DNA from 3 places in the Dickeya sp. CFBP 2040 genome. Region 3 is predicted to be linked to each of the others. Evidence: predicted binding sites of a transcription regulator. Region 3 holds the regulator's gene; each other region holds the start of a gene.
What was found. The regulator PurR, encoded in region 3, represses purine synthesis genes. The targets are predictions, from matches to a motif close to CANGCAAACGTTTGCNTG.
Positions count from the first base shown of each region.

Region 1 (4,154 bases), on a different contig from region 3:
TGCTCAGCCAGTACTTGCTCCACTTCGGCGCGGCGGGAAGCTTCTATCTGGATAACCGCCCCCAGCTCTTCATTGAACAACACCGCCAGCGCATCTTCGCCCATGGAACGGATATCCGCTTTGATGCCACAGTGCCCGGCAAACGCCATTTCCGCCAGTGTGACCAGCAGACCACCATCTGAACGGTCGTGGTATGCCAGCAGCGCCTTGTTCGCTACCAGTGTTTGCATTGCATTAAAGAAGCCAGCCAGTTGCGCCGGATTACGCACATCCGCCGTTTTACGCCCCAGTTGGCGATAGACCTGAGCCAGCGCCGTCGCACCCAGTGCGTGATGGCCGGCTCCCAGATCAATCATCAGCAGCACGTTGTCCTTGTCGGTACGCAGTTGTGGCGTCACGGTATGTCGCACATCTTCGACACGGGCAAACGCGGAAATCACCAGCGACAGCGGCGCGGTTACCGACTTATCTTCACCGTTTTCCTGCCAGCGAGTTTTCATCGACATAGAGTCTTTACCTACCGGAATGGTCAATCCCAGCGCAGGACATAGCTCTTCGCCAACCGCCCGTACTGCTTCATACAGGCCGGCATCTTCGCCCGGATGCCCGGCTGCCGCCATCCAGTTCGCGGATAATTTCACCCGTTTCAGGTCGCCAATATGCGTTGCCGCAATGTTAGTGAGCGCCTCCCCCACCGCCAACCGCGCCGAAGCGGCGAAGTTACGTAATGCGACCGGCGCACGTTCGCCGATGGACATGGCTTCACCGTAGTAACTATCCAGACTGGCGGTAGTCACCGCACAGTCCGCCACCGGCACCTGCCACGGACCGACCATCTGGTCACGCGCCACCATCCCGGTTACCGTACGGTCGCCGATGGTGATCAGGAAGGTTTTTTCGGCCACTGCGGGCAAATGCAGCACACGCTCAACCGCGTCCGCCAGATAAATGCCTTCTCGATTCAACGGCGTGCCTTCCACGTTCTTACGTTCAACATCACGCAGCATTTTCGGCGTTTTGCCCAGCAATACGTCCAGCGGCATATCGATAGGCTTGTTGTTGAAATGACGATCATTGAGCGTCAAATGCTGTTCTTCAGTCGCCTCGCCAATGACGGCATAAGGTGCACGTTCACGGCGGCAGATTTCATCGAACTGCGCCAGCTGTTCCGGCGCTACCGCCAGCACGTAACGCTCCTGCGATTCGTTACACCAGACTTCCAACGGACTCATTCCCGGTTCGTCATTGAGAATGTCGCGCAGTTCGAAACGACCGCCACGCCCACCATCGCTAACCAGTTCCGGCATAGCATTCGACAGGCCGCCCGCCCCCACATCATGGATAAACAGAATCGGGTTCTGCTCGCCGAGCTGCCAGCAGCGATCAATCACTTCCTGACAGCGGCGTTCCATTTCCGGGTTATCGCGCTGTACCGAAGCAAAATCCAAATCTGCATCAGACTGGCCTGATGCCATGGAAGACGCAGCGCCACCGCCCAGCCCGATATTCATCGCCGGTCCGCCCAGCACAATCAGTTTGGCGCCAATACTGATCTCGCCTTTCTTCACGTGTTCCGCGCGGATGTTGCCGATGCCGCCCGCCAACATGATAGGTTTGTGATAACCACGCACTTCGACGCCGTTATGGCTGTCCACCGCTTCTTCATAGGTACGGAAATAACCGGTCAGCGCCGGACGACCGAATTCATTATTGAAAGCCGCGCCCCCCAGCGGACCGTCGGTCATGATGTCCAACGCGCTGACGATACGGTCCGGCTTACCGAAATCCTGCTCCCACGGTTGGATAAAACCGGGTATACGTAGGTTAGATACCGAGAATCCGACCAGACCGGCTTTCGGTTTCGCGCCACGACCAGTGGCACCCTCATCGCGGATTTCACCGCCGGAACCCGTAGCGGCACCCGGCCATGGTGAAATAGCGGTCGGGTGGTTATGGGTTTCCACCTTCATCAGGATATGTGCCTGTTCCTGATGGTAAGCGTAAGCGCCCTGTTGATCAGGGAAGAAACGCCCTACCGCCGATCCTTCCATCACTGCGGCGTTATCTTTATAGGCAGACAGAACGTAGTCCGGCGTGTGCTCAAAGGTGTTTTTGATCATCTTGAACAGCGACTTAGGCTGAGTTTCACCATTGATGACCCAGTCGGCATTGAAGATTTTGTGACGGCAGTGCTCAGAATTCGCCTGAGCAAACATGTAGAGTTCAATATCGGTTGGATTGCGCCCCAGTTTGGTAAAAGCATCCAGCAGATAATCCATTTCGTCGTCGGCCAGCGCCAGCCCCAGACGCAGGTTGGCTTCTTCCAGCGCAGAGCGGCCTTGCAACAAAATTTCCACCCGTTTCAACTGGGCAGGCTGATGCTGAGAAAACAGCAGATTGGCCTGTTGCAAGTCGTCAAATACGCTTTCCATCATACGGTCGTGGAGCAGTGCCGCCAGTTCTTTCCACTGCGCATCACTTAACGTGGGCGCATGGATATAAAACGCCAGACCGCGCTCCAGGCGTCGAATTTTCTGCAGACCGCAATTGTGTGCGATGTCGGTTGCCTTGGAAGACCACGGAGAAATAGTGCCTGGGCGTGGAGTGACCAGAATCAGCCGTCCGGTAGGTTCGTGCTCTGCGAGAGAGGGCCCGTATTTCAGCAGGCGGCTCAGCCGTGACTGTTCTTCATGGTTTAGCGGAGCGTTCACATCGGCGAAGTGGACGTATTCGGCATAAATGTCGCTAACGGGCAAGTGATGCTCTTTGCACCGGGCCAACAGTTTATTGATGCGAAAAGCCGATAAGGCGGGTGAACCACGCAGTATTTCCATCATCTAAATTTCTCTCGTCTTCGAGGCACCGGAGACAGTGCGTCAGGGCGGCTACAGGGGGGAAACGCGCGCTATTATAGAGAATAGTGACGCGCGACGAAACCGTTTGCGTAGCGATTGTTAAACATTGCAGACATGCAGCGGTCAAACTATAGACAAACGAATAACAGTTGCACACTGGCGGTTTGTTAAGCAAAATGCCCCCGACTCTGGGACAGACGTATAAGAAACTGCCGTTACAGACAGACAGGCCAACTGGCCGCCGAGAGACAACTCATTGAAGCGTTTAACGATAAATTATGTATTCATCGGGGTAATCGCTTTGCTGTTAACGCTGGCATTGTGGCCAAATATTCCATGGCGCAGCGACCAGGACGTTCAGCTAAGGCAAATCCTTTCACGTGGCGAGCTACGTATCAGCACCGTGACCTCTCCGCTGACTTATTTCCTCAGTAACGGTTCCCCCACCGGACTGGATTACGAACTGGCCAAGCGATTCGCCGATTACCTCGGCGTGCGGCTGGTGGTATCGGTGCGCCAAAATGTCGATGATTTGTTCAGCGATCTGGATAACAACACGGCTGATCTGCTGGCCGCCGGTTTGATTTATAACCGGGAGCGTCTGAGCCGTTTCCAGGCAGGGCCGTCCTATTATTCAGTGTCACAGCAACTGGTCTACCGCATGGGTACGGCTCGCCCCAACTCGCTGGACAAGTTGCAGGGTAAACTGACCGTACTGTCCGGTTCGGCGCACACCGCCATGCTGCGTGACCTTAAAGCGAGCAAATACCCGCAACTGAGCTGGGAAGTCGCTACCAATGTGTCCGAACTGGATCTGCTAAAGCAGGTGGCGGAAGGAAAACTGGATTACACCATCGCTGACTCCATCAACATCGGCCTGATGCAACGTATTCACCCGCAGTTAGCCGTATCATTTGACCTGAGCGATGAAGAACCGGTTACCTGGTATCTGCGACAAACCCATGACGATAGCCTCTCCGCCGCGTTACTGGATTTTTTCAGCCAGATAATGGAAGACGGCACCCTTGCCCGTCTGGAAGAAAAATACCTCGGTCACGTCGGTGAGTTCGATTATGTGGATACCACCACGTTCCTTAGCGCTATCGACAGTACGTTACCGGGCCTGCGTCCACTGTTCGAAAAATATGCCAGAGAGATCGACTGGAAACTGCTGGCCGCTATTTCGTACCAGGAATCGCACTGGAACCCGCTGGCAACCTCGCCAACCGGGGTACGCGGCCTGATGATGCTGACCCGCAATACTGCTGACAGCCTGGATGTGGCAAATAGACTTAATCC
Region 1 is NZ_JAAVXH010000098.1:46,658-50,811, forward strand. It holds gene purL (phosphoribosylformylglycinamidine synthase) at 1-2,834, opposite strand, end outside; gene mltF (membrane-bound lytic murein transglycosylase MltF) at 3,112-4,154, shown strand, end outside.
Region 1: a site for PurR is predicted at 2,930-2,947, ahead of purL (phosphoribosylformylglycinamidine synthase). Genes of this name have one in related genera too.

Region 2 (4,154 bases), on a different contig from region 3:
TTTCGCGCCAACTGCCCGGCAGTGGTCGGTGAACCGGACATGCCGGCTTCGATTGCCGCCGTAGCGCAGGAAAAGGGCGCGCGCCTGTTTCGGCACGGGGCTGACTGGCAGTTTTCAGTGCAGGATAATGGCTGGCGTTGGCAATGCGGCGAGGTTGCTTATGACGCCTTGCCCATCCCCACCGTTCCGCTGGCTAATGCGGCCACCGCGCTGGCCGCGTTGCACACTTCTGATATCGCGTTGACGGCTGACGTTATCCGTCAGGGATTATGTCAGGCGCAATTGCCGGGGCGTTTCCAGATTGTGAGCGAAAAACCGTTGTTGATTCTGGATGTCGCCCATAATCCTCATGCGGCGGCCTATCTGGCGGCACGACTGGCTGATTTACCGCACGCCGGACAGGTACGGGCGGTGATTGGCATGTTGGCGGATAAAGACATTCCCGGTACGCTGGCGCATCTTAAGCCGCAGGTGGATGTGTGGTATTGCGCACCACTGGAAGGGCCGCGCGGTGCGAGCGTTGAACAACTGGCCGGGCATCTGGCGCACAGTACCCGGCATCCCGATGTGGCGACAGCCTGGCGACAGGCGATGCAGGATGCCGGAGAAAATGATGTGGTGATTGTTTGTGGTTCTTTCCATACTGTCGCGCATGTGATGGAAGCGTTGGACGGGAGCGGAACGCATGGCGAGTAAGTTTCAGAATCGCCTGGTGGGAACGGTTGTATTGGTAGCGCTGGGCGTGATCGTGCTCCCTGGGCTGCTGGATGGCAAAAAAAAGCATTATGAAGATGATTTTGCCGCCATCCCGCTGGTTCCCAGACCGGGCGATACGCTGGAGGCGGAGTCGATGCCGCCTGTCAATCAGTCGCTGCCTGCCCAACCGCCTGAGGGCGCTGAAGCAGCGTTGCAGAACAAAAGTGAGTCTGGTGCAGAGACGGCGGAAGAGCCGAACGTTGTCCCTGTGCCTGGTAGTCGTGGGGCATCTGCGCCGTCGTCTTCCCGCCCGACGATTAGCGCAGCGCCGGCACCGCTGGTGGCAGAGCCACGCCAGCCGGTACAGCAGTTAGCGCCGCCCGCAATGAAGGCGCAGCCGGCGAAACCTGAAATCAAAAAGCCGGATACTAAACTGGAAACTCGCCCCAAGCCCGAAGCGAAAGTAACAGAGAGCAAAGTGGCTGAGGGTAAGGCGGTGGAGAGTAAGTCGGTTGAAAAGCCAGCTGATACCCGCACGGCGCAAGCCAAACCGGAACCCCGTGTGCCGGAAAACAAGCCAACTGAAAATAAACCTACGGTTTCGGAGCAGGCGCCAGCAGGCCAGGCCTTTGTGGTGCAACTGGGTGCGCTGAAGAATGCCGATAAGGTCAATGAGGTTGTCGCTAAGTTGCGTCTTTCCGGATATCGGGCTTATACCGTACCGTCGTCGCCGGTCGCGGGGCAGATTACCCGCATTTACGTTGGGCCGGATGCCTCGAAACAGAAACTGCAATCGGCGCTGGGTGAATTGCAACAGCTCAGTGGATTGAGCGGGCAGGTTCGGGCATACAGTGCGCGCTGAGTCGGTTTGCAATCAGTAAGTAAAATTTGGGGGTGGGGGAGCGCAGCGACCTTGCCCCTTGTGTTTTGTGAGGCGAATCAATACAGCCTTTACTCGCTGCGAGTGGCAGACAAGGGAGCGCTATTCGTATGGCGAAGAAAGGTTTTTTTTATTTCTTTGCTTATAGAAAAAATCGGCGGGAAATACGCTACGCAAACGTTTTCTTTTTCTGTTAGAATGCGCCGCGAACAGGATGACCGGCGCTATGATTGTCATCGTTCATTATTAGGATGGTTCATGGTTTGGGTTGATTACGTCATTATCGGTATTATCGGATTCTCGGCTCTGGTCAGTCTCATCCGGGGGTTTGTGCGTGAAGCGCTGTCACTGGTGACCTGGGGGGCGGCGTTCTTTATCGCCAGTCACTACTATGTCTATCTTGCGGTCTATTTCACGCGGTTTAATGATGAACTGGTGCGCAACGGTATCGCCATTGCCATTCTGTTTATTGCAACGTTGATTGTGGGTGCTATCGTCAATTATGTGATCGGTTCGTTGGTTGAACGCACCGGATTGTCAGGCACTGACCGGGTACTGGGCATTTGCTTTGGTGCATTACGCGGTGTGCTGATTGTCTCTGCCGTGTTGTTTTTTCTGGATGCCTTCACCGGTTTTTCACAGAGTGCTGACTGGAAGCAGTCCCAGTTAATCCCGCAGTTCAGTTATATCATCAGGTGGTTTTTTGACTACCTGCAAAGCACGTCGAGTTTCTTGCCGCGGCACCTCTAGCCGCGGTAGCGCTGATGAGGAAAAGACCACATGTGCGGTATTGTCGGTATCGCCGGTTTTACACCGGTCAACCAGTCGATTTATGACGCGTTAACGGTGTTGCAGCACCGTGGGCAGGATGCCGCAGGCATCGTCACCATTAATGACGCCAACTGCTTTCGCCTGCGCAAAGCAAATGGCCTGGTGAAAGATGTATTTGAAGCCCGGCACATGCAACGGTTGCAGGGCAACATGGGGATCGGCCACGTACGTTATCCCACTGCGGGCAGTTCCAGTGCTTCAGAAGCCCAGCCTTTTTACGTCAACTCTCCATTTGGGATCACGCTGGCGCATAACGGTAACCTGACCAACGCCCATGAACTGCGTCAAAAGCTGTTTGAAGAAGGTCGTCGTCACGTTAATACCACCTCCGATTCTGAAATCCTGCTGAACGTATTTGCCAAAGAGCTGGACCGTTTTCAGCACTATCCGCTGGAAGCGGATAACATTTTTGCGGCGGTGGCGGCAGTGCATCAGTTGATCCGTGGCGCGTATGCGTGTATTGGCATGATTATCGGCCACGGCATGGTGGCTTTCCGCGACCCGAACGGCATTCGCCCACTGGTGCTCGGTAAGCGCGAACGGGAAGATGGGCGTAACGAATATATCGTGGCGTCGGAAAGCGTGGCGTTGGATACGCTGGGCTTTGAATTCCTGCGTGATGTGGCACCGGGCGAAGCGGTATACATTACCGAAAATGGTCAATTGTTTACCCGCCAGTGCGCGGAAAACCCGAAAAGTCATCCGTGCCTGTTCGAGTATGTGTATTTCGCCCGCCCTGACTCCTTTATTGACAAGATTTCGGTCTACAGCGCTCGCGTGCGTATGGGGCAGAAACTGGGCGAGAAGATCGCCCGTCAGTGGGAAGAGCTGGACATCGACGTTGTGATTCCGATTCCAGAAACCTCCTGCGATATCGCGCTGGAAATCGCCCGTATTATCAACAAGCCGTACCGACAGGGTTTTGTGAAGAACCGCTATGTCGGTCGTACGTTTATCATGCCGGGTCAGCAGACCCGCATCAAATCCGTGCGTCGTAAACTGAATGCCAACCGGGCGGAATTTCGCGGCAAAAATGTATTGCTGGTAGATGACTCCATCGTACGCGGTACCACTTCTCAACAGATTGTCGAGATGGCGCGTGAAGCTGGCGCTCGTCGGGTCTATCTGGCCTCTGCGGCACCGGAAATCCGTTTTCCGAATGTGTATGGCATCGATATGCCGAGCGTTAATGAGCTGATCGCTCATGGCCGGGAAGTGGAAGAAATTCGTAAGATAATCGGCGCTGATGCGCTGATTTTCCAGGATTTGGATGATTTGATCGACGCAGTGCGTGAAGATAACCCGGAAATCATTCAGTTTGAATGTTCGGTTTTTAACGGCGTTTATGTCACCAAAGATGTGAATCAGGACTATCTGGATTATCTGGAAGCGCTGCGTAATGACGACGCCAAAGCACTGCGCAGCCAGAATGAAGTCGAAGATCTTGAGTTACATAACGAAGGGTGATAATCGGTTATCGGGTGTTATCAAAAAGGGAGCGCAGGCTCCCTTTTTTGTCGCTGTTATTCTTGCCAATCTTTTGGTGATGCGGCAAAGTCAGCGCACGTATTTTTACCGCCTCTGGGCGGTGGGTCCGCGAGGTGAACATGAAGCGACTGATTGTCGGTATTTCCGGCGCCAGCGGCGTGATATATGGGGTGAGGTTGTTGCAGGTGCTGCAGCCGATTAGCGGGGTTGAAACTCATCTGGTAATGAGTTCCGCAGCCCGGCAAACGCTGGCGCTGGA
Region 2 is NZ_JAAVXH010000103.1:55,331-59,484, reverse strand. It holds gene folC (bifunctional tetrahydrofolate synthase/dihydrofolate synthase) at 1-696, shown strand, start outside; gene dedD (cell division protein DedD) at 686-1,558, shown strand; gene cvpA (colicin V production protein) at 1,835-2,326, shown strand; gene purF (amidophosphoribosyltransferase) at 2,357-3,874, shown strand; gene Dpoa2040_RS16425 (UbiX family flavin prenyltransferase) at 4,015-4,154, shown strand, end outside.
Region 2: a site for PurR is predicted at 1,747-1,764, ahead of cvpA (colicin V production protein). Genes of this name have one in related genera too.

Region 3 (4,154 bases):
AACGGTGTGGAAGCGGCGAATAACGCTATTGATGAATCTAAGAAAAGCAAAGCAGCCAAAAACACCAACAAAAAAGGCGCAGCGCCGACACATAACAAAAAACCGGAAAAAACGACTAAGGCTGCACCGGTCAAAACAGCATCGGTTCACGATAAAAACAGCAAACCGCACAATGACAAAAAGCCGTTGATGGCCGCCAGCTCGTCCCATTCGACCAACAAGAAACAGCAAGAAAAAAATCTTCAGGCCAAAGCGCCAGCAGGCAAAACCACGAAAAAAAGCGCCTCTGCTCAGACCCATAGCAGCCACAAAGCACATGAAGCTGTGATTGCCAAAACCACAAGCAAAAAAGGTAGGCAGGACAAAACTGCGCCGTCCCTTAACGCCACTCACCAAAAACGGTATCAACACGCTAAACTGACCGCCATGAACAAGCTGATGAGTCAAATCGGCAAACGTTATCATTGGGGTGGCGCTACGCCACGTTCTGGCTTCGACTGCAGCGGATTGGTCTACTACGCCTATAAAGATGTAGTGAAAATTCAAATCCCGCGTACAGCCAATGAGATGTTCCACCTGCGTGATGCCGCGCCGATCAAGAAAAGCGAGTTGGAAAGCGGTGACCTGGTGTTCTTCCACATCACCAACCGCGGTGCTGCCGACCATGTGGGTGTCTATCTCGGTAATGGTCGCTTCATTCAGTCACCGCGCTCCGGTGCAGACATTAAAATCAGCAAACTGAGCGAAGATTACTGGCAAGATCATTATGTTGGCGCTCGCCGCGTGGTCACACCCAAAACCATCCGTTAAGCAACAACCGGCTGGAATACTGTTGAATGAATATTTCCGTTGAATAAGACACGTTGAGATAACACAACTTGAGATAACACAAAAGGGGCGTTATGCCCCTTTTGGTGTATTTGATGCTGATAAAGATACCGGTTTTTGATACCGATAGATTTCACCGCCGATGATGAGAACACCAGTTGCAATCAGTTCAGTATCGCACTCAGACTAAAGACAATGATCATCGCCAGCGTAGCCACCGTGGTGAACAGTGACATTTTCAGATTAGTATCCATATATTCTCCTGTTATTGACTGATATCACGTCATGTCTGAGTAAGCCCCGGCAGGCGGGGAATCACACAAAATATAGGTGTATTATGACTCAACCGAGGTCAAAAAACCGAATTCTGCGTCACAGAGATAACACGAATTGCCTCTTCCACTTTTGCTCTAAATCGGCCAAAATCCGCAGTTTACGATATACACTGCGTTGGTCGATGCGTCAGTCCTCCCTTCAGCTACAACCTCGGCATGTCTCCTCCTGAATGTTGCCTTGCTTGTCTGGCAGGAGAAAATTTCACGCAGGCAAACGATTAACAACATATTTACTGCTGTAACAGATGAGTTCAGGAGTCACTTTAGATGGCAACGATCAAAGATGTGGCAAAACGCGCGGGCGTTTCAACCACAACCGTATCACACGTGATCAATAAAACACGTTTCGTCGCCGAAGAGACCAAGGCTGCGGTGCGCGCAGCGATTGATGAATTGCATTATTCACCCAGTGCAGTGGCCCGTAGCCTGAAAGTCAACCACACCAAATCTATCGGCCTGCTGGCAACCTCCAGCGAAGCGCCCTATTTCGCCGAAATTATCGAGGCGGTGGAAAACAGCTGCTACGCCAGAGGTTACACGCTAATCCTGTGCAACTCCCACAACAATCAGGATAAGCAGCGTGCTTACCTATCCATGCTGGCACAAAAGCGGGTCGATGGGCTGTTGGTGATGTGTGCTGAGTATCCGCCTGAATTGTTGTCCATGCTGGCGGACTATCGTCACATCCCGATGGTGGTGATGGACTGGGGCGAAGCCCATAACGATTTTACCGATACTATTATTGATAATGCATTTGCGGGCGGCTACATGGCCGGGCGCTATCTGATTGAGCGTGGTCACCGTGACATCGGCGCTATTCCCGGCTCTCAGGGGCGCAATACGGGCAGCGGGCGTTACCTGGGGTTCCTGAAAGCGTTGAAAGAGGCTGATATTCCCTTACGGGAAGACTGGGTGGTTCAGGGCGACTTTGAGCCAGAGTCCGGCTACAAAGCGATGCACCAGATTCTGGCCCAGAAACAACGGCCAACGGCAGTATTCTGCGGCGGCGATATCATGGCGATGGGTGCCATTTGCGCTGCTGACGAGCTGGGTCTGCGTGTGCCACAGGATATTTCGGTGATCGGTTACGACAATGTACGTCACTCCCGATATTTTACTCCCGCACTGACCACCATTCATCAACCCAAGGAACGACTGGGGCAAGCGGCGTTCTCCATGCTGCTTGACCGTATTACCAGTAAACGCGAGGAAGCCCAAACCATCGAAGTACATCCGACCTTAATTGAACGTCGTTCAGTCGCTGATGGCCCGTACCGCGATTACCGCCGTTAAAATCCAGACAATTCTCTATCTCGCTGCCTGACGACTCGAAATCATGCGGCGTACCGCGCTACGCATGGCCGCGACGAGTGCCGCAACTGCCGAAAAGGCATGACTCAACGTGCTGCTTTAATCCGACGAATCTTGCCGACGGATTAAAGCCGTCATACAATTGACTGTATAGTTGATGACAACAATTATGATCATGCGATGTATTAAACGCATCGCCTCATTTTTTCTATTCCACCTGCTGACCGTCGCATCTCTTATTTGGTTTCAGCCTTGGTAGATATCTTTGTACCAGCTTTTCTCTTACTTTCCTCTGAGACGCTCAGGGATAGACGATGGTTCGGGTCTATCAAAGCCCGTCATGGTTATGTTGTCTAAATTACTCCTTGCAAAAGCATTTATTTGGCAAGGTAGGGAGAAGTTATGAGTTCATCCTATGTTGAGGAACTGGGGACACCCAATCTACCTTGGTTCCAAATCGTTAATGAAATGCTATCCACCGCCGACATCGCGATTAACGGTTCTCGTCCATTTGATATTCAGGTCCGCAACCCTGAGATGTATAAGCGCGTATTGCGTGATGGCTCGCTCGGATTAGGCGAAAGTTATATGGATGGCTGGTGGGAGTGTGAACGACTGGACATGTTTTTCCACCGTGTGATACGTACCCGACTGGAAAACCAACTACCGCATCGCTGGCAAGATACATTACGGATCCTGATAGCACGGTTGACCAATCTGCAATCTCGCCGCCGTTCCTGGATCGTGGGTAAAGAGCATTACGACCTTGGTAACGATCTTTTCACCCTGATGCTCGATCCTTACTTACAGTATTCTTGTGGTTACTGGACGAAAGCCGAAACGCTTGAACAGGCACAACAAGACAAGCTGCGCCTCATTTGTGAAAAGTTGCAGTTACGTCGTGGCATGACGCTGCTGGATATTGGTTGCGGCTGGGGTGGACTGGCGGAATTCGCCGCACGTCATTACGGCGTCAGTGTCACGGGCGTTACCATATCCCGCGAACAGCAGGTGCTGGCACAGCAACGCTGTCAGGATTTGGAAGTTACCATCATGCTGCAAGACTACCGTGACCTAGACCGGCAGTTTGATCGTATCGTTTCTGTCGGCATGTTCGAACATGTCGGACCGAAAAATTATCCCACCTACTTTCAGGTTGTGAGAAAAAACCTCAAACCTAATGGGTTGTTCCTGCTGCACACTATCGGCACCAATGAAACCAATCTGAAAGTTGACTCCTGGATGAACAAATACATTTTCCCCAACTACTGCCTGCCTTCAGTGCAGCATATCGCACAAGCCAGCGAACCCTATCTGGTAATGGAAGACTGGCACAATTTCGGCGCAGATTATGACCGCACGCTGATGGCCTGGCATGAACGATTCCAGCAACACTGGCCAACCTTGTCGGAGCGTTATTCCGAACGTTTCCAGCGAATGTTCAGTTACTATCTTAACGTCTGTGCTGGCTCGTTCCGAGCACGCGATATTCATCTCTGGCAGGTACTATTTAGCGCGGATGGCGTGGAAGGTGGTTTGCGAGTACCCAGATAACAATTAGCTTCTGGCGAATATCGCCGCTTCAATAACAAAACCGGCAGACAATTGCCGGTTTTGCTTATGCTCAAAGCAAAGTTGCGAGGAAGCAGCTTATTCGCCCTGCTCTACCTGTGCCGCCGC
Region 3 is NZ_JAAVXH010000033.1:77,010-81,163, forward strand. It holds gene Dpoa2040_RS05080 (C40 family peptidase) at 1-810, shown strand, start outside; gene Dpoa2040_RS05085 (YnhF family membrane protein) at 993-1,082, opposite strand; gene purR (HTH-type transcriptional repressor PurR) at 1,431-2,456, shown strand; gene cfa (cyclopropane fatty acyl phospholipid synthase) at 2,877-4,028, shown strand; gene Dpoa2040_RS05100 (riboflavin synthase subunit alpha) at 4,125-4,154, opposite strand, start outside.